One region of the Bradyrhizobium sp. DN3 genome, then DNA from elsewhere that is predicted to be linked to it. Evidence: riboswitches for the same ligand, from Rfam matches in the RefSeq annotation. Region 1 holds a riboswitch; the other holds the start of a gene.
The links. A riboswitch is a leader RNA that binds a small molecule or an ion and turns the genes downstream of it on or off. The one in region 1 is predicted to bind glycine.

Region 1 (7,630 bases):
CGCTTTCACCCGGTCGACAAAGCCACGTATAAGCGGCAGGGCCGTGGGATAGCTTCCTAGTTGGCGCAGTCATACAGCGATATCACGGGATTCACTTGTCCCCGCACCGTCTTCATTGCGATGTCGAGCAGTTCCTCATCGCGCTCTACCACGTCTGTGTGAGGATCCTCCTTATAGAGGACAATGACGTCGGCATGCTCGATGCGCTTTACCGTCAGATGCGGGTCGAGCTCCACACCACGCAGCTCGGACCGACCAGGGCGCGCACGCGCTCTATGATGTCGCCTTCGACATCATCGTCGCCGTCCGCCCCTTGGCGCCGTGAAGGCCCACTAGCACCCCGTCGACAGGCAGTGCCGTCTTGAGCTGTCCTAGAATCTCATCGCGCATGAACTCGTAATCGCGTCGGTTTGTGGTGCCGCCGGCCTGCGCTTCGAAGCACCTTCCCTCGATTGTGAAATTCTCGGCAGTCGCTCTGCGACGCGCCACCCAGAGCGGCGCCGTGCACAGGAGCGGTGCTTGTTAGGGGTGCTCGCCATGCCTCAGGAAGACGCGTTAAAGGCTTCGAGGCTGGTCGGGAGAGGTGAGAAGGTATTGGATACCGTGCCAATCGTGGCGGCGAACAAGCGCATAGACAGGGGCTCTTTTGGCTTTCGTTGAATAGACGCGGTACGCTTTCTCTAGCGGCGGCAATGAGGTCGCCTCAAGGCCGGATGGAGAGGCAGGTTATGTTGCTAGCACCTCACGGGTTCAGCTGAACGAGGTAGATGGGCTTGTCGCGCCACAGTCCGTAACGCTCAACAATTGACTAGTGAACGTGACGATGCCGGTTTCAGTTATGTCGGATATGATGCGATCGCTACCGAATATAGAATGGATAGCACGGGTGATGTCATGCCATTTTCAAGGTCCAGGCGTCTGCGCGTTTTTTCGTCTCCAACTCCAATAATAACGCGGAAAACCCGCACCGCCCTCCTCTACTCTAAGCTGCTGTCGACGTTTGAGTGGGACAGAGTTTTCTTTAGTTGTGTTCGGAAGGAACTTCACAACATCAATATCGTGTGACGCTCGATTCCGTGATCCATCCGATCTGGCCAGCGCTTTACGCCTGGGCGGCTTAGGACCTTGATCTGAGCTCGCTCGAGGAAATAACGACCGGGCTCCAGCGACCGTGACTCAAATGCCATGTTCAGCGCAAGCGGACTCGATTTCGAGATTCGACCCAGCCGCATATACCATACTGATCAAGAGAAACTCTGCCCAACAAGGACGCCGCGCCCTCTTCGATCAATGCTGCTGCAATGTCGACCAATGTCGTAAGCAGCGGTTGGTCATCAGTCTCACAGACAAGAAGCTGGATCGACTGGAACCGATCTATCATCAATCAACAGCTTTCAGGACACGGCCGGCTCTCATGAGGCTTCCCAACGCCAGACAGGACGAAAAGGCGGTCATCCAGTTGCTAGTGGCGAGTTCTTTAAGGAATACCGATCAGATTCCGGAATCAGACCCTCGGACAGGAGGCAGTAGCCGAGATGATCGATCCGTCCAGGCCCAAGACGTTCATCGGCGATGGGATCACCGCAGCGTTACGCTTCCCGACTTTCCGGCGGGTCTGGCTTGCGAGCTTGCTTGCTAATCTAGGCATCTTGATTCAGGGGGTCGGTGCAGCTTGGGCGATGACACAGATGACGTCATCCGCGGACCAGGTAGCGCTGGTGCAGACCGCACTCCTGCTCCCGATGATGCTGATTTCGATCCCCGCTGGCGCTATCGCCGATATGCATGATCGGCGCATCGTCGCGTTGGCGGCGCTTTCCATTGAGCTTTGCGGCGCAACCGCGCTTACCGTGCTTCATTGGTTGGATCTCACCACGTCGAATCTGTTGTTGGCACTCTGCTTTGCCATCGGCAGTGGCATGGCGCTGATAAGCCCGGCTTGGCAATCCTCCGTGAGTGAGCAGGTGCCCGCGGAGGCGACACCGTCCGCTGTCGCCCTCAACGGCATGAACTACAATATCGCGCGTAGCGTAGGTCCAGCCATCGGCGGCATTGTCGTGGCGAGTGTAGGTGCAGTGGCTGCGTTTGCGCTTAACGCCGTGCTCTACCTTCCACTAATGGCTGCGCTGTTCATGTGGAAGCACGTAGCCGAACCCTCGCGGGTACCGCCGGAAACTTTCAGGCGCGCTATCGTGTCCGGCTTGCGCTACGTTAGTAATTCGCCATCAATCAAGATCGTGCTGACCCGCGCTATGATCACGGGCGTCATTGGTGGCGCGATCCTCGCATTGATGCCACTGATCACGCGCGATCTCCTGCATGGCGGCGCCCAGACTTATGGCATCATGCTAGGCGCGTTTGGCTTGGGCGCGGTGATCGGCGCGCTCAATATCACCCAGGTGCGTAAGCGGCTCAGCGGCGAAGCGGCGATCCGCACCTGCGCGATATCGATGGGCGCAGCGCTCGCCGCAGTGGCGCTGAGCCGCCAGCCGGTACTGACGGCAGCAGCGTTGGTCCTGGCGGGGGCGGTATGGACCATGACGTGGACACTGTTCAGTATTGGTGTGCAACTGTCGGCGCCGCGATGGGTGGCTGGACGCTCGCTCGCAGCATATCAAGCTGTGAGTTCCGGCGGGATCGCCCTCGGCAGCTGGGGCTGGGGCCACCTGACCGACGCCACGGGGGTCGAAACGGCACTCCTGATATCGGCCGCTCTGATGCTGGCTTCGCCGCTTATTGGTCTGCTCCTGACCATGCCCCGTATCTACGCCCGCAGCAACGAAGCCGAGTTGCTGGCCGATCCTGAGGTCAGACTTCCCTTAACCGGGCGGAGCGGGCCTCTAGTAGTGGAGATCGAATACCGGGTGGCGCCGGAGAACGGGCGGGCGTTCCACAACATCATGCAGGAAGTGCAGCTGGTTCGGCAGCGCAACGGCGCCTACGGCTGGTCGATTGCGCGGGATATTGCCGATCCCGAATTGTGGACCGAGCGTTATCACTGCCCGACCTGGCTCGACTACTTGCGACAGCGCAACCGCTCCACCCGATCGGAGCGCGCAATGGAACATCAGGCGACTGCCTTTCACGTGGGCCCAGCCCCGGTGCGAGTTCGCCGCATGCTGGAGCGACCTTTCGGCTCAGTACGCTGGAAGGACGACACGCCCGATAAAGCCATGAACGAACTGTTGCTCGGGTGCAAGCGCGGCGGGGCCGGCATTAGTCCTTTATAAGATAGGCATAAAGTTAGTGCTGGCTAAGACGAGCCGCCACGAGGGCATGATGTGGACGCTATTCATGAGCGTCTGCCGTCCGCGTTGCTAAACAACTCATCGGGTCGAAAAAACGGCCACTCAGAAGGAGTGGCCCCGAAGTCTGAGAGGAACGCCCATGAGAGCCTCTGGGATCAGGCTTCGGCCTGATCGATTGGTGAGAATGGTAGGCCGAGACTCTCGGCGACAGCCCTGTAGGTCAGCCGCTCCCAGTTCGCGAAGCCGGGGTATCGAACGGTCGAGGATTACGACCTCGGCCCCCAAAACGAGCCGCCATCCGTGCCGCAAGTGTCCCGACAACGCCGCCCGATCACCGCGATACGTGCCGGCTGGACACCCGGCACGCCGCCGATCAAAGCCCCCGTCCGCCTGCATACCGTTTCAGGGCCGCACCGGCTGGTTCAATCGCAAGCATGCCCGCGACCTCACTCATCGGTGCAAGCAGCGGAAGACCGCCATGCGCATCAGCGATGGCAGTGCACCCGGACTTCATCAGTCCCTTGGCCTGCTCCGGGCCTGGCGCCGAGTGAAGATAGGTAAACAGGGCCTGGTTCTCTCGCAGTTGCGTCCATTCAGACGGCTGCGGCTCCTTGACCTATACAATCATCTCGCTTGACGCGAACACCTCCCGAGCAAGTCCGCGATCGTTGCACCGGCCTTCCGGTAATTGGCATCTGTGGCACCAATTGCAGCGCCGGCATTTGTTTCAACCAGCACGCTGTGGCCGGCGGCCACGTACTTGCGGACTGCTCCAGGAGTCAGGCCCACGCGGTACTCACGCGTCTTAATTTCATTGGGAACACCGACCTTCATCTGCAATCTCCCTGCTGAATCCGTTTCTAGTCGGAAGGGCGGTTCGAATATCCAGGCAAGGAAGGCAGATCGTGCAGAAATTCATCTAAATTTTGGGATCAAGCGCAGGATTCCGATCAAGCCGATCCTGCGGATGAATAGATCTGTGAATGTGCTGAGAGAGACACACGCTGTGCATTCGTCGGATGCATGGTTACCGCACCCAGCGTTGACAGTGAATTTATCCCGTAAACCAGGGCGAGTGCCAGACTGCTCGAGCGTAGTTCCGCCGCTCTTTGCCGGCGCAGTATGGGTTTCGATTCTGATGCATGACATCTCATTGCACATTGCAGTTTTTTCGTCACGTTCATGATGCCCGACTTCTTGACACGGCGCGGCACGCCTGGAATGATGTAATGTCTGTTGATGGTGTGCGGGAGAGTGCGATGGGCCGGCAGGCGCATCGCCGCCGACGGAGCAACTCCCCAAGGAAACTCTCAGGCCCAGCACTGTACACCGAGGACAATCTGGAGAGAGGTGCCAGTTGGCGCCCACCGAAGGGGACCGCTATCAACCAGGACAGCGGACGAAGCTCTCAGGTGCACGGACAGATTTGGGGACGGAGTTATGGCGATGCCATTTCACCGTTCATTCATCCTTGTCCTGGAGCACACGATGAGCACGATTATCATTATTGGATCCGGTATCACCGGAGTTACGACTGCCTATGCTCTGGCCGCGCGTGGCTATTCGGTTACGGTCTTTGACCGCCAGCGTTATCCCGCGATGGATACTTCGTTTGCCAATGGCGGCCAATTATCGGCAAGCAATGCCGAGGTCTGGAACAACCCCACAACCATCATGAAGGGCCTGAGATGGATGCTGCGCAGGGACGCGCCGCTACTTCTGAACCCGAGTCCGAGTTTTCACAAATATACCTGGTTGGCAGAGTTCATAGGGCAGACTCGCCATTACCGTCGCAATACAATCGAGACGACAAAGCTCGCGATAGCCGCTCGGCAGCATCTATTTGAACTTGCCGATCGGGAAGGCATCACATTTGACCTGGAGCGGCGGGGAATCTTGCACGTCTACTCCAACAAAGCCGAATTCGATGCAGCTTCTCATGTGAACAAGCTGCTGCGAGAGGGCGGGCTTGATCGGCACCCCGTGACGCCCACCGAGATGCGCACGATAGAACCCGCACTACAAGGCGACCACTATGGCGGGTTCTTCACCCCCTCTGACTCAACTGGCGATATTCACAAGTTCACGCGTGGTCTCGCTGCGGCCTGCGAGCGAAAAGGGGTGCGTTTTGTTTTCGGGGCAGAGGTCAGCGATATACGAGCCGATTCGGAAGGTGTGCTCATACGCTGGCAAGAAGGGCCGTCGAGGAATGAATTAAGGAATCAAAGAGCAGTGATTTGTGCTGGGGTCGGCAGCCGGCGGATTGCTTCAATGCTTGGGGACCGCGTAAATATCTATCCCGTCAAGGGATATTCCATCACCGTGAATCTGGCGGACGAAGCAAGCCAGAAGGCTGCGCCTCGTGTCAGCCTTCTGGATGAGGCCGCCAAGATCGTTACCAGCCGGTTGGGACAGGATCGCTTCCGTATCGCGGGGACGGCTGAATTGAATGGCGAGAACCGCGACATCCGTGCGGACCGAGTTAGACCTCTCCTGAATTGGGTGGAGCAATTGTTTCCTTGTGTCTGCACCGCGCAGGTGGTGCCGTGGGCTGGCTTGCGTCCCATGACACCTAGCATGATGCCCAGGGTTGGCCGGGGCAAGAGGCCGAACATCTTCTACAACACTGGCCATGGTCATCTCGGTTGGACATTATCGGCTGCAACGGCTGAGATGGTCGCCGACGCCATCATGACGCACGACGGCGCTGCTCATCGCGAATAGTCCGTGGTTTGATTTGTGGTAGGGCTTACCGGTCGGCGAGACCATGCTCCCGGCGACGAGCCGGGAGCATATCGCTGCTTTGCTGCTCGGCTTCCGATGAGGGCCGCAGTAGGTTTGCTTGGCAGCACATTCGAAGGTGAGTTGCTTGTGAGCTTTGGGGACTTCTACTCAGTAAAGCCTACTCGGCAGGCAGAACACCTTAGCGCCGGCGAAGAGGACGAACCGACGTACCATTTCTTATGGCCGCCGGACTGTCGTCACCCATCGCTCTGCTGGCCTTGTGGCAGAAGTGCTGGTGTCAATTCTCGCACGGAACCTCAATTGGAACGCCAAACCCCGCTTTGACGCGGTCCAATATCACCATTGTCTTAAAGCCCTTCACGTCGGAGTTCTCATAAAAAAATCGCTGAGTGAACCTGTCATAATCTTCCATACTCCGCGCGGAAATGTAGAGAACAAAATCAGGTTCGCCAGTGACGGAACAGCCACTGACGATTTCAGGAGACGATTTGATGGCCTTCTTGAACCTGTCGATTATGTCCGGGCTGTCCCGCTCCAAGTTGACAAATACAAGCATTTGAATGGGTCTTCCTACCGCCTTTGGCGAAACGATAGAGACATCGCCCTCAATGATGCCTTCCGAACGAAGCCTCTTCAATCGTCGCTGACACGCGGTCGCAGAAAGCCCCGCCAGTTCACCGATCATGTCCGAGGTCAGACGGTTGTTCTTCTGCACGATTTCGAGAATACGGGCGTCTATTCGATCATATTGCATCTGGGCTCCCCTCCCGGTAGATTCCATCGCAAAATGGTTGCTCAATGCAGGAAATTATCCGAACAGCAGCAAACTGCGATGTAAATCTGTTTGTGACATTATCCTGAACGCCTAGCGCGTTCAACAATGACCACGTGAAACTTTCATTTGCGTGCTGCGCCAGACAGCCGTGGTTCGGTCGCCCGGGCCTGGGTGACTGGGTTTTCGGCAGCGTGAGTTGACGCTCTGCGGTCGACAGTTCCTGGGATGCCTAGTGGACGGCCTCGGCGAGCTTGATCAGCCGATCAAAGCGAACTTGGCGCAGCCAAGCTTCAAAGCCGTCGGCCAGTCGTCCTTCTAATTTAGTCGCACGAGGGGCGCTGTCTTGCGCTGCGGCCGCGGATCTCTTTCTGGATTGCACAGATGGGGCAATCTGCGGGAAGTGCGTAGCAGTGCATCAATGTCGCCGCGATCGGCAAGTTTTAGATGCTGATTCCGCTTGATGTCGCCCAGCATTCCGGAATGATCTCGCCCACCGTTCCGATTTGATTTCGCCCACCATTCCGAGATGATCTCGCCCACCATTCCGGGATGATGTCGCCCGGGGTGACGAGGCCTCTTCTGGCTCCGATACGGTCCCGCCTTTCGGCTTTGCGAAGGGGGACCTGGATGCCGATGGAGAGGCTTGCGATGCGCCACGTGCGCGAAGTGATCAAATTGAAGTCGGCTGGGATGCCGACCCGCGAGATTGCGCGGCGGTTGGGGACGGCGCCTTCGACGGTGCGGTTGACGATCCGTCGTTTTGAGGCGGCGGGGCTGACCTGGCCGTTGTCTGACGACATCACCAACACTGATCTGGAGGCCCGGCTGTTCGCCAGCGCCGGTGCGGGTTTCGGCACGCGGC
Region 2 (7,630 bases), on a different contig from region 1:
AGCCGCTTTGCCCACCCTACGAGACCTCCGTCGCGTCTTACTCCGCGGCTTCGGCGTAATCGCTCACCGGCGGGCAGGAGCACACCAGGTTACGATCGCCATAGACATTGTCGACACGGCCGACCGGGCTCCAATATTTGTCGGTACGCGAGACGCCGTCGGGGAAGCAGCCTTCGGCGCGGGTGTAGGCACGATTCCACGCATCATCCGCGATGTCGTGCACGGTGTGCGGAGCGTGGCGCAAGGGCGAGGCCTCGATCTTGAAGCGGCCGGCTTCGACCTCGGCGATTTCTTTCCGGATCGCGATCATGGCGTCGCAGAACCGGTCCAGCTCGGCCTTCGATTCCGACTCGGTCGGTTCGATCATCAGAGTTCCCGGCACCGGGAAGCTCATGGTGGGCGCATGGAAGCCGTAGTCGATCAGGCGCTTGGCGATGTCATCAACGGTGACGCCGCTCGTCGTCTTCAGCGGACGGGGGTCGACGATGCATTCATGCGCAACGCGGCCCTTCGCATTCTTGTAGAGCACCGCGAAATGCGGGTCGAGACGGGCCGCAATGTAGTTCGCGTTGAGGATCGCGATTTCGGTCGCACGCTTCAATCCTTCACCGCCCATCATCAAGATGTAGATGTAGGAGATGGTGAGGATCGAGGCCGAGCCGAACGGCGCGGCCGACACGGGACCGACCGGGGCGTCCGCCTTTGTTGCGGGATGGCCGGGGAGGAACGGGGCGAGATGCGCTCTAACGCCGATCGGGCCCATGCCGGGGCCGCCGCCGCCATGCGGGATGCAGAAGGTCTTGTGCAAATTGAGGTGGCTGACGTCGGCGCCGTATTCGCCGGGCCTGCTAAGGCCGACCTGTGCGTTGAGGTTGGCGCCGTCGAGGTACACTTGGCCGCCATGGCCGTGCACGATGTCGCAGATCTCACGGATATGCTCCTCGAACACGCCGTGGGTCGAGGGATAGGTGATCATGACCGCGGCGAGATCGTTGGAATGCTTCTCCGCCTTGGCGCGGAGATCATTGACGTCGACGTCGCCATTCTTCTCGCAGGCGACCACCACCACGTCCATGCCGACCATCGCGGCCGAAGCCGGGTTGGTGCCATGGGCGGAGGAGGGGATCAGGCAGATCTTGCGCTGGCTCTGTCCGCGCGACGCGTGATAGCCACGGATTGCGAGCAGCCCGGCGTATTCGCCCTGCGCGCCCGAGTTCGGCTGCAGCGAGATCGCGTCATAGCCGGTGATGTCGCACAGCCACTTTTCCAGTCGCGCGAACAGCGCGTGATAGCCGGCGGCCTGCTCGCGCGGAGCGAACGGATGCAGCGTCGCAAACTCCGGCCAAGTCAGCGGCATCATCTCGGTGGTCGCATTCAGCTTCATAGTGCAGGAGCCGAGCGGAATCATGGCGCGGTCGAGCGCGAGGTCGCGATCACTGAGCTTGCGCATGTAGCGCAGCATCTCGGTCTCCGAGCGATGCGCGTGGAACACCGGATGGGTGAGGAACGCGGTGGTGCGCTTCAACTCGTCCGGCAGCGCCTCGCGCGTCTCGGCGTCGATCTCGGCGTAGGCGAGTGTGCCGCCGAAGGCGCGCCAGACCGCTTCCACCGTCGCGGGCGTCGTGGTCTCGTCGAGCGCGATGCGCAAGCCGCTATCACCGATTCCAAGATTGATCTTCTCGGCAGCGGCGCGCGCGACGATCTCGACGCGCTTGGCGCCGGCATCGACGCTGAGCGTGTCGAAGAAGCTGTCCGACTGGAGCGCAAAGCCGAGCTTGCGCAGGCCCGCGGCGAGCACCGCGGCGCGGCGGTGGACGTTGCGTGCGATCTGCGTCAGGCCCTCGGGGCCGTGATAGACCGCATACATCGAGGCGATCACGGCTAGCAACACCTGCGCGGTGCAGATGTTGGAGGTCGCCTTCTCGCGGCGGATGTGCTGCTCGCGGGTCTGCAGCGCGAGGCGATAGGCAGGCATCCCACGCGAATCCACGGAGAGGCCGACGATGCGGCCGGGCAGCAAGCGCTTCAGCGCATCGCGCACCGCCATATAGGCCGCGTGCGGTCCGCCATAGCCCATGGGAACGCCAAAGCGCTGCGCCGAGCCGATCGCGATGTCGGCACCCAGCTCGCCGGGCGAGGCCAGCAGCGTCAGTGCCAGCAGATCAGCGGCAACGATCGCCAGTGCGCCCTTGGCGTTCAGCGCCGCAATCGCGGGCCGCAAGTTCCGCACCGCGCCCGAAGAGCCCGGATATTGCAGCAGCGCACCAAGCACGTCACTCTTGTCGAGATCGGTGAGGGGGTCGCCGACGATCAGGCTCCAGCCCAGCGGCTCGGCGCGGGTGCGCATCACCGCGAGCGTCTGCGGATGCACGTCCTTGTCGACGAAGAACGCCTTTGCCTTCACCTGCGAGTGCCGCTCGGCGAGCGCCATGGCCTCGGCCGCCGCCGTCGCCTCATCCAGCAGCGAAGCGTTGGCGACGTCGAGACCGGTGAGATCGCAGATCATGGTCTGGAAGTTGAGCAGCGCTTCCAGGCGGCCCTGGCTGATCTCGGGCTGATAGGGCGTATACGCCGTGTACCAGGCCGGATTTTCGAGGATGTTGCGCTGGATCACAGCGGGCAGGATCGTGCCGGAATAGCCTTGGCCGATCAGCGAGGTGAAGACCTGGTTCTGCCGCGCCAGCTCGGCCATATGCGCAATCGCCTCGGTTTCACTCAGCGGCTTGCCGAGATCGAGCGGGGCGGCCTGCCGGATCGAGGCCGGCAGCGTCTCCGCCATCAGCGCGTCGACGCTCTTGGCGCTGACGGCCTCGAGCATCGCGGTGATGTCGCCTGCCGAGGGGCCGATGTGGCGGCGAACGAAGCTGGCGGCGGCCTCGCCATTGGATTTGCGGTGCGCGGTCATCATTGGGTCCTCGCTTTAAATTTCGCTGTCATGCCCGCCTTGTGCGCGCTTGCGCACTGGGGCGGGGCATCCAGTAAACGCGGCCGTTCGTGCTTGACCCGAGAAGCCGCGGCGTACTGGATCGTCCGCCTTCGCGGACGATGACATCGAGAATGAGGTTACAGTTCGCTTCATCTCACGCCGTATGTGCCTTGTACGCAGCTTCATCCATGAGGCCGCCGAGCTCGCTTTTGTCGGCGATCTTGATCTTGAAGAACCAGGCGGCGCCTTGCGCATCCGAGTTCACCAGCGCCGGCTCGGCGGCGAGTGCGGGATTGATCTCGAGCACTTCGCCCGAGACCGGGGCATAGACGTCGGAGGCGGCCTTGACGGATTCCACGACGGCGGCAGCTTCCGCCTTCTTCAGCACGCGGCCGAGCTTGGGCAGTTCGACGAACACGACGTCGCCGAGCTGCTGCTGCGCGTAGTCGGTGATCCCGACGGTGGCGACGTCGCCCTCGATGGCGAGCCATTCATGGTCGGAGGTGTACAGCATCGTGGTCATTGTCGAATCCTCAGCGTTTGTAGGTGTTTTTGACGAAGGGCATGGCGGCGACCTGCAGGGGCAGGCGCTGGCCGCGCACCTCGGCGAACAGCTTGGTGCCGAGCGCGCTCTGGCTCGTGGGCACATAGCCCATCGCCACCGGTGCATTCAGGCTCGGGCCGAAGCCGCCCGATGTGACCTTGCCGATCGGCTCGCCCACCGTCGCATCCGCAAACAGCAGCGCGCCCTCGCGCACCGGCGCGCGCCCTTCGGCGCGCAGGCCGACCCGGCGGCGGGACGCACCGTGGTTGAAATGAGCGAGAATCTTCTCGGCGCCGGGGAAGCCGCCGGCGCGCGCGCCGCCAGTGCGGCGGCTCTTCTGCACCGACCATTCCAGCGCGGCCTCGACGGGCGTGGTGGTGGTGTCGATGTCGTGGCCGTAGAGGCAGAGGCCGGCTTCCAGCCGCAAGCTGTCGCGGGCGCCAAGGCCGATCGGCATCACGTCGGGGTTTTCGAGCAGCGTCTTGGCGAGACGCTCGGCATCGCCAGCGGGAACGGAAATCTCGAACCCGTCCTCGCCGGTATAGCCCGAGCGCGAGACGAAACAGGGCAGGCCGGCGACCTCGTGAGGACCGGCGTCCATGAATGTCATGGAGGGCGCCACTGCACACATTTTCGCCAGCGCCGATTCCGCCTTCGGGCCCTGGAGCGCGATCAGCGCGCGGTCGGCAAGCGAATCGACGACACAGTCGCCGGAGAGATGCGCGCGCAGATGCGCCTCGTCCGCGTCCTTGCAGGCGGCATTGACGACCAGGAACAGGTGATCGCCGAAATTGGCGACCATCAGATCGTCGAGGATGCCGCCATCCGCATTGGTGAACTGGGCGTAGCGCTGCCGTCCTGGTGCAATCGCCACGATATCCTGCGGCACCAGCCGCTCCAGCGCGCGGGCGGCGTCCTCGACCCTGCCGGACTTTGGCCGAAGTGCGATCTGGCCCATGTGGGAGACGTCGAACAGGCCGGCAGAGGCGCGGGTATGGAGATGTTCCTTCAGGACGCCCGCGGGGTATTGCACGGGCATGTCATAGCCCGCGAACGGCACCATCTTGCCGCCAAGCGACACATGAAGGTCGTAAAGGGGCGTTCGTCTGAGGGGGGCGTGGTCGTCGGGTGGAAGCATCACAGGGGCCCTCGGCGGTTCCCCGGGGACGATTCCCCGGGAGCAACCAGTCGAAGCCCCATCTGTCGCTGTGCCTGAGAGTATTATCCCGTCGGCGGACGCTGGTCCGGGCCACCCCCTTTTAAAAGGTAATTGCCCGTCGGCGCCTCTTTCCAGATGTCGTCAAAGCCACGCGGTCCTTTTGCCTGAGAGTTTCCGGGGCGGTTGCTCCTTCGGCGCCGGCACCAGTGCCGGTCTCTCCCGACGTGGCCGTACGATATAGATAGGTAAAGACCACAGGGCGGCCAAGCCTGTCAACGCGGCGGCTTCGCCTTTCAACCGGGATTGCTACGGGATTGCGCGCCTGCGGCAACCCACTGATCTGCTTGCACAGTTTCTGGACAGCGAAGCTGGCCTTGTCTAAAAGCGCTTTGGCCCGCAGATATCAGCCTTAACGTCCGGTTTTTATGGCGGGAAGCGCGGGTCCAGGCACACTCGATTGGATGAACATGAGCGGCGTCAACGAGATCAGGTCGACCTTTCTGAACTTCTTTGCCGAGAACGGCCACGAGATCGTGCCGTCCTCGCCACTGGTGCCGCGCAACGACCCGACGCTGATGTTCACCAATGCCGGCATGGTGCAATTCAAGAACGTCTTCACCGGCGTCGAGAAGCGGCTCTATCAGCGCGCCACCACGTCGCAGAAATGCGTGCGCGCCGGCGGCAAGCACAACGATCTCGACAATGTCGGCTACACCGCGCGCCATCTCACCTTCTTCGAGATGCTCGGCAACTTCTCGTTCGGCGACTATTTCAAGGAGCGCGCGATCGAGCTCGCCTGGAAGCTGATCACTGCCGAGTTCGGGCTGAAGAAGGACAAGCTGCTCGTCACCGTCTATCACACCGACGACGAGGCGGCCGGCCTGTGGAAGAAGATCGCCGGCTTCTCCGATGACCGCATCATCCGAATCCCGACCTCGGACAATTTCTGGGCGATGGGCGACACCGGCCCGTGCGGCCCGTGCTCGGAGATCTTCATCGACCGCGGCGAGCACATCTGGGGCGGGCCTCCAGGCTCTCCGGAAGAGGATGGCGACCGCTTCCTCGAATTCTGGAATCTCGTGTTCATGCAGTACGAGCAGGTGACGAAGGAGGAGCGCGTAGGCTTGCCGCGTCCCTCGATCGACACCGGCATGGGCCTGGAGCGCATGGCCTGCATCCTCCAGGGCGTCGAGAGCGTGTTCGAGACCGACCTGTTCCGCAATCTGATCGATGCGACGGCCTCCGCGCTCGGCGCCGGGCCGAGCGAGCAGACAGTGGCGTCGTTCCGCGTCATCGCCGACCATTTGCGCTCCTCCGCCTTCCTCGTCGCCGACGGCGTGCTGCCCTCGAACGAGGGCCGCGGCTATGTGCTGCGCCGGATCATGCGCCGCGCGATGCGCCATGCGCAGCTGCTTGGCGCGAAAGAGCCGCTGATGCACCGGCTGGTCTGGGCGCTGGTGCGCGAGATGGGCCAGGCTTACCCCGAGCTGATGCGCGCGGAGAATCTGATCGAGGAAACGCTGCGGCTGGAAGAGACCCGCTTCCGCAAGACTCTCGCGCGCGGCCTCGCCATCCTCGACGAAAAGAGCGCGTCCTTGAAGAAGGGCGACATGTTCGATGGCGACGTCGCCTTCACACTCTACGACACCTACGGCTTCCCGCTGGACCTGACGCAGGACGCGCTGAAGTCGCGCGGCATCGGCGTCGACCAGGCGGCCTTCTCCGATGCGATGGAGCGCCAAAAAGCCAAGGCGCGCGAGTCGTGGAAGGGCTCGGGCGAAGCGGCTTCCGAGGCGATCTGGTTCCCGCTGCGCGAGAAGCTGGGTGCAACCGAATTCCTGGGCTACGAGACCGAAAGCGCCGAAGGCGTGGTTTCCGCGCTGGTCAAGGACGGCAAGGAGGCGGACAGCCTCAAGGCCGGCGAGACCGGTGCGCTGGTGCTGAACCAGACTCCGTTCTACGCGGAATCCGGCGGCCAGGTCGGCGACACCGGCGTGCTGCTCGGGGAGGGCGGCATCAAGGTCCGCATCACCGACACGCAGAAGAAGCTCGGCGATCTCTTCGTCCACATCGGCACGGTCGAGAGCGGCGAAGTGAAGCTCGGCACCGCGCTGCAGCTCGAGGTCGATCATGGGCGTCGCTCCTCGATCCGCGCCCATCACTCGGCGACGCATCTCATTCACGAGGCGCTGCGTCAGGTGCTCGGCGATCACATCGCCCAGCGCGGCTCGCTGGTCGCGCCCGACCGCCTGCGCTTCGACTTCGTGCATCCGAAGCCGATCACGGCGGAGGAGCTGTCCCGCATCGAGGACATCGCCAACGACGTGGTGCTGGAGAACGACGAGGTCACCACGCGTATCATGGGTGTCGATGAAGCCCGTGAGGCCGGCGCGCGCGCCCTGTTCGGCGAGAAATATGGCGACGAGGTCCGCGTCGTTTCCATGGGCAGGACCGCGCGCGAGCGCGGCGCCAACGCGCTCGGCTGGTCGGTCGAGCTCTGCGGCGGCACCCATGTGAGGCGCACCGGCGACATCGGCCTGATCACGCTCACGAGCGAGAGCGCGGTCGCCTCCGGCGTGCGCCGCATCGAGGCGCTCACCGGCAATTATGCGCGCAAGCACGCCAATGACACCATGGCGCTGGCGAAGACCGCGGCGAACGAGCTGCGCACGTCCATCGACGACGTGCCGGCGCGCATCACAGCACTGATGGAGGAGCGCAAGAAGCTCGAGCGCGAGCTCTCCGACGCGCGCAAGAAGCTGGCGATGGGCGGCGGCGCGTCGTCCAGTAACGGCGCGGCGGCAGGCGTGCGCGAAGCCGGCGGCGTCAAGCTGATGGCGCGCGCGGTCGAGGGCATTGAGATGAAGGATCTCAAGAGCCTCGCCGACGACGGCAAGAAGCAGATCGGCTCCGGCGTCGTCGCCATCGTCGGCGTCACCGAGGACGGCAAGGCCGGCGTCGTGGTCGGCGTCACGCAGGATCTCACCGCGCGCTTCAACGC

Region 2: linked by a shared signal. The riboswitch ahead of gcvT (glycine cleavage system aminomethyltransferase GcvT) and the one ahead of AAE027_RS37015 (D-amino acid dehydrogenase) in region 1 are both predicted to bind glycine.

The regions. Positions count from the first base shown of each region.
Region 1 is NZ_JAULLN010000045.1:27,344-34,973, reverse strand. Features, by position in the region: partial or broken gene AAE027_RS37035 (M81 family metallopeptidase) at 57-263, opposite strand; gene AAE027_RS37030 (M81 family metallopeptidase) at 274-489, opposite strand; gene AAE027_RS37025 (MFS transporter) at 1,536-3,230, shown strand; partial or broken gene AAE027_RS37020 (alanine dehydrogenase) at 3,480-4,082, opposite strand; glycine riboswitch at 4,486-4,583, shown strand; glycine riboswitch at 4,586-4,675, shown strand; gene AAE027_RS37015 (D-amino acid dehydrogenase) at 4,737-5,972, shown strand; gene AAE027_RS37010 (Lrp/AsnC family transcriptional regulator) at 6,271-6,747, opposite strand; gene istA (IS21 family transposase) at 7,417-7,630, shown strand, end outside.
Region 2 is NZ_JAULLN010000017.1:74,313-81,942, forward strand. Features, by position in the region: gene gcvP (aminomethyl-transferring glycine dehydrogenase) at 38-2,905, opposite strand; gene gcvH (glycine cleavage system protein GcvH) at 3,081-3,449, opposite strand; gene gcvT (glycine cleavage system aminomethyltransferase GcvT) at 3,460-4,608, opposite strand; glycine riboswitch at 4,773-4,861, opposite strand; gene alaS (alanine--tRNA ligase) at 5,097-7,630, shown strand, end outside.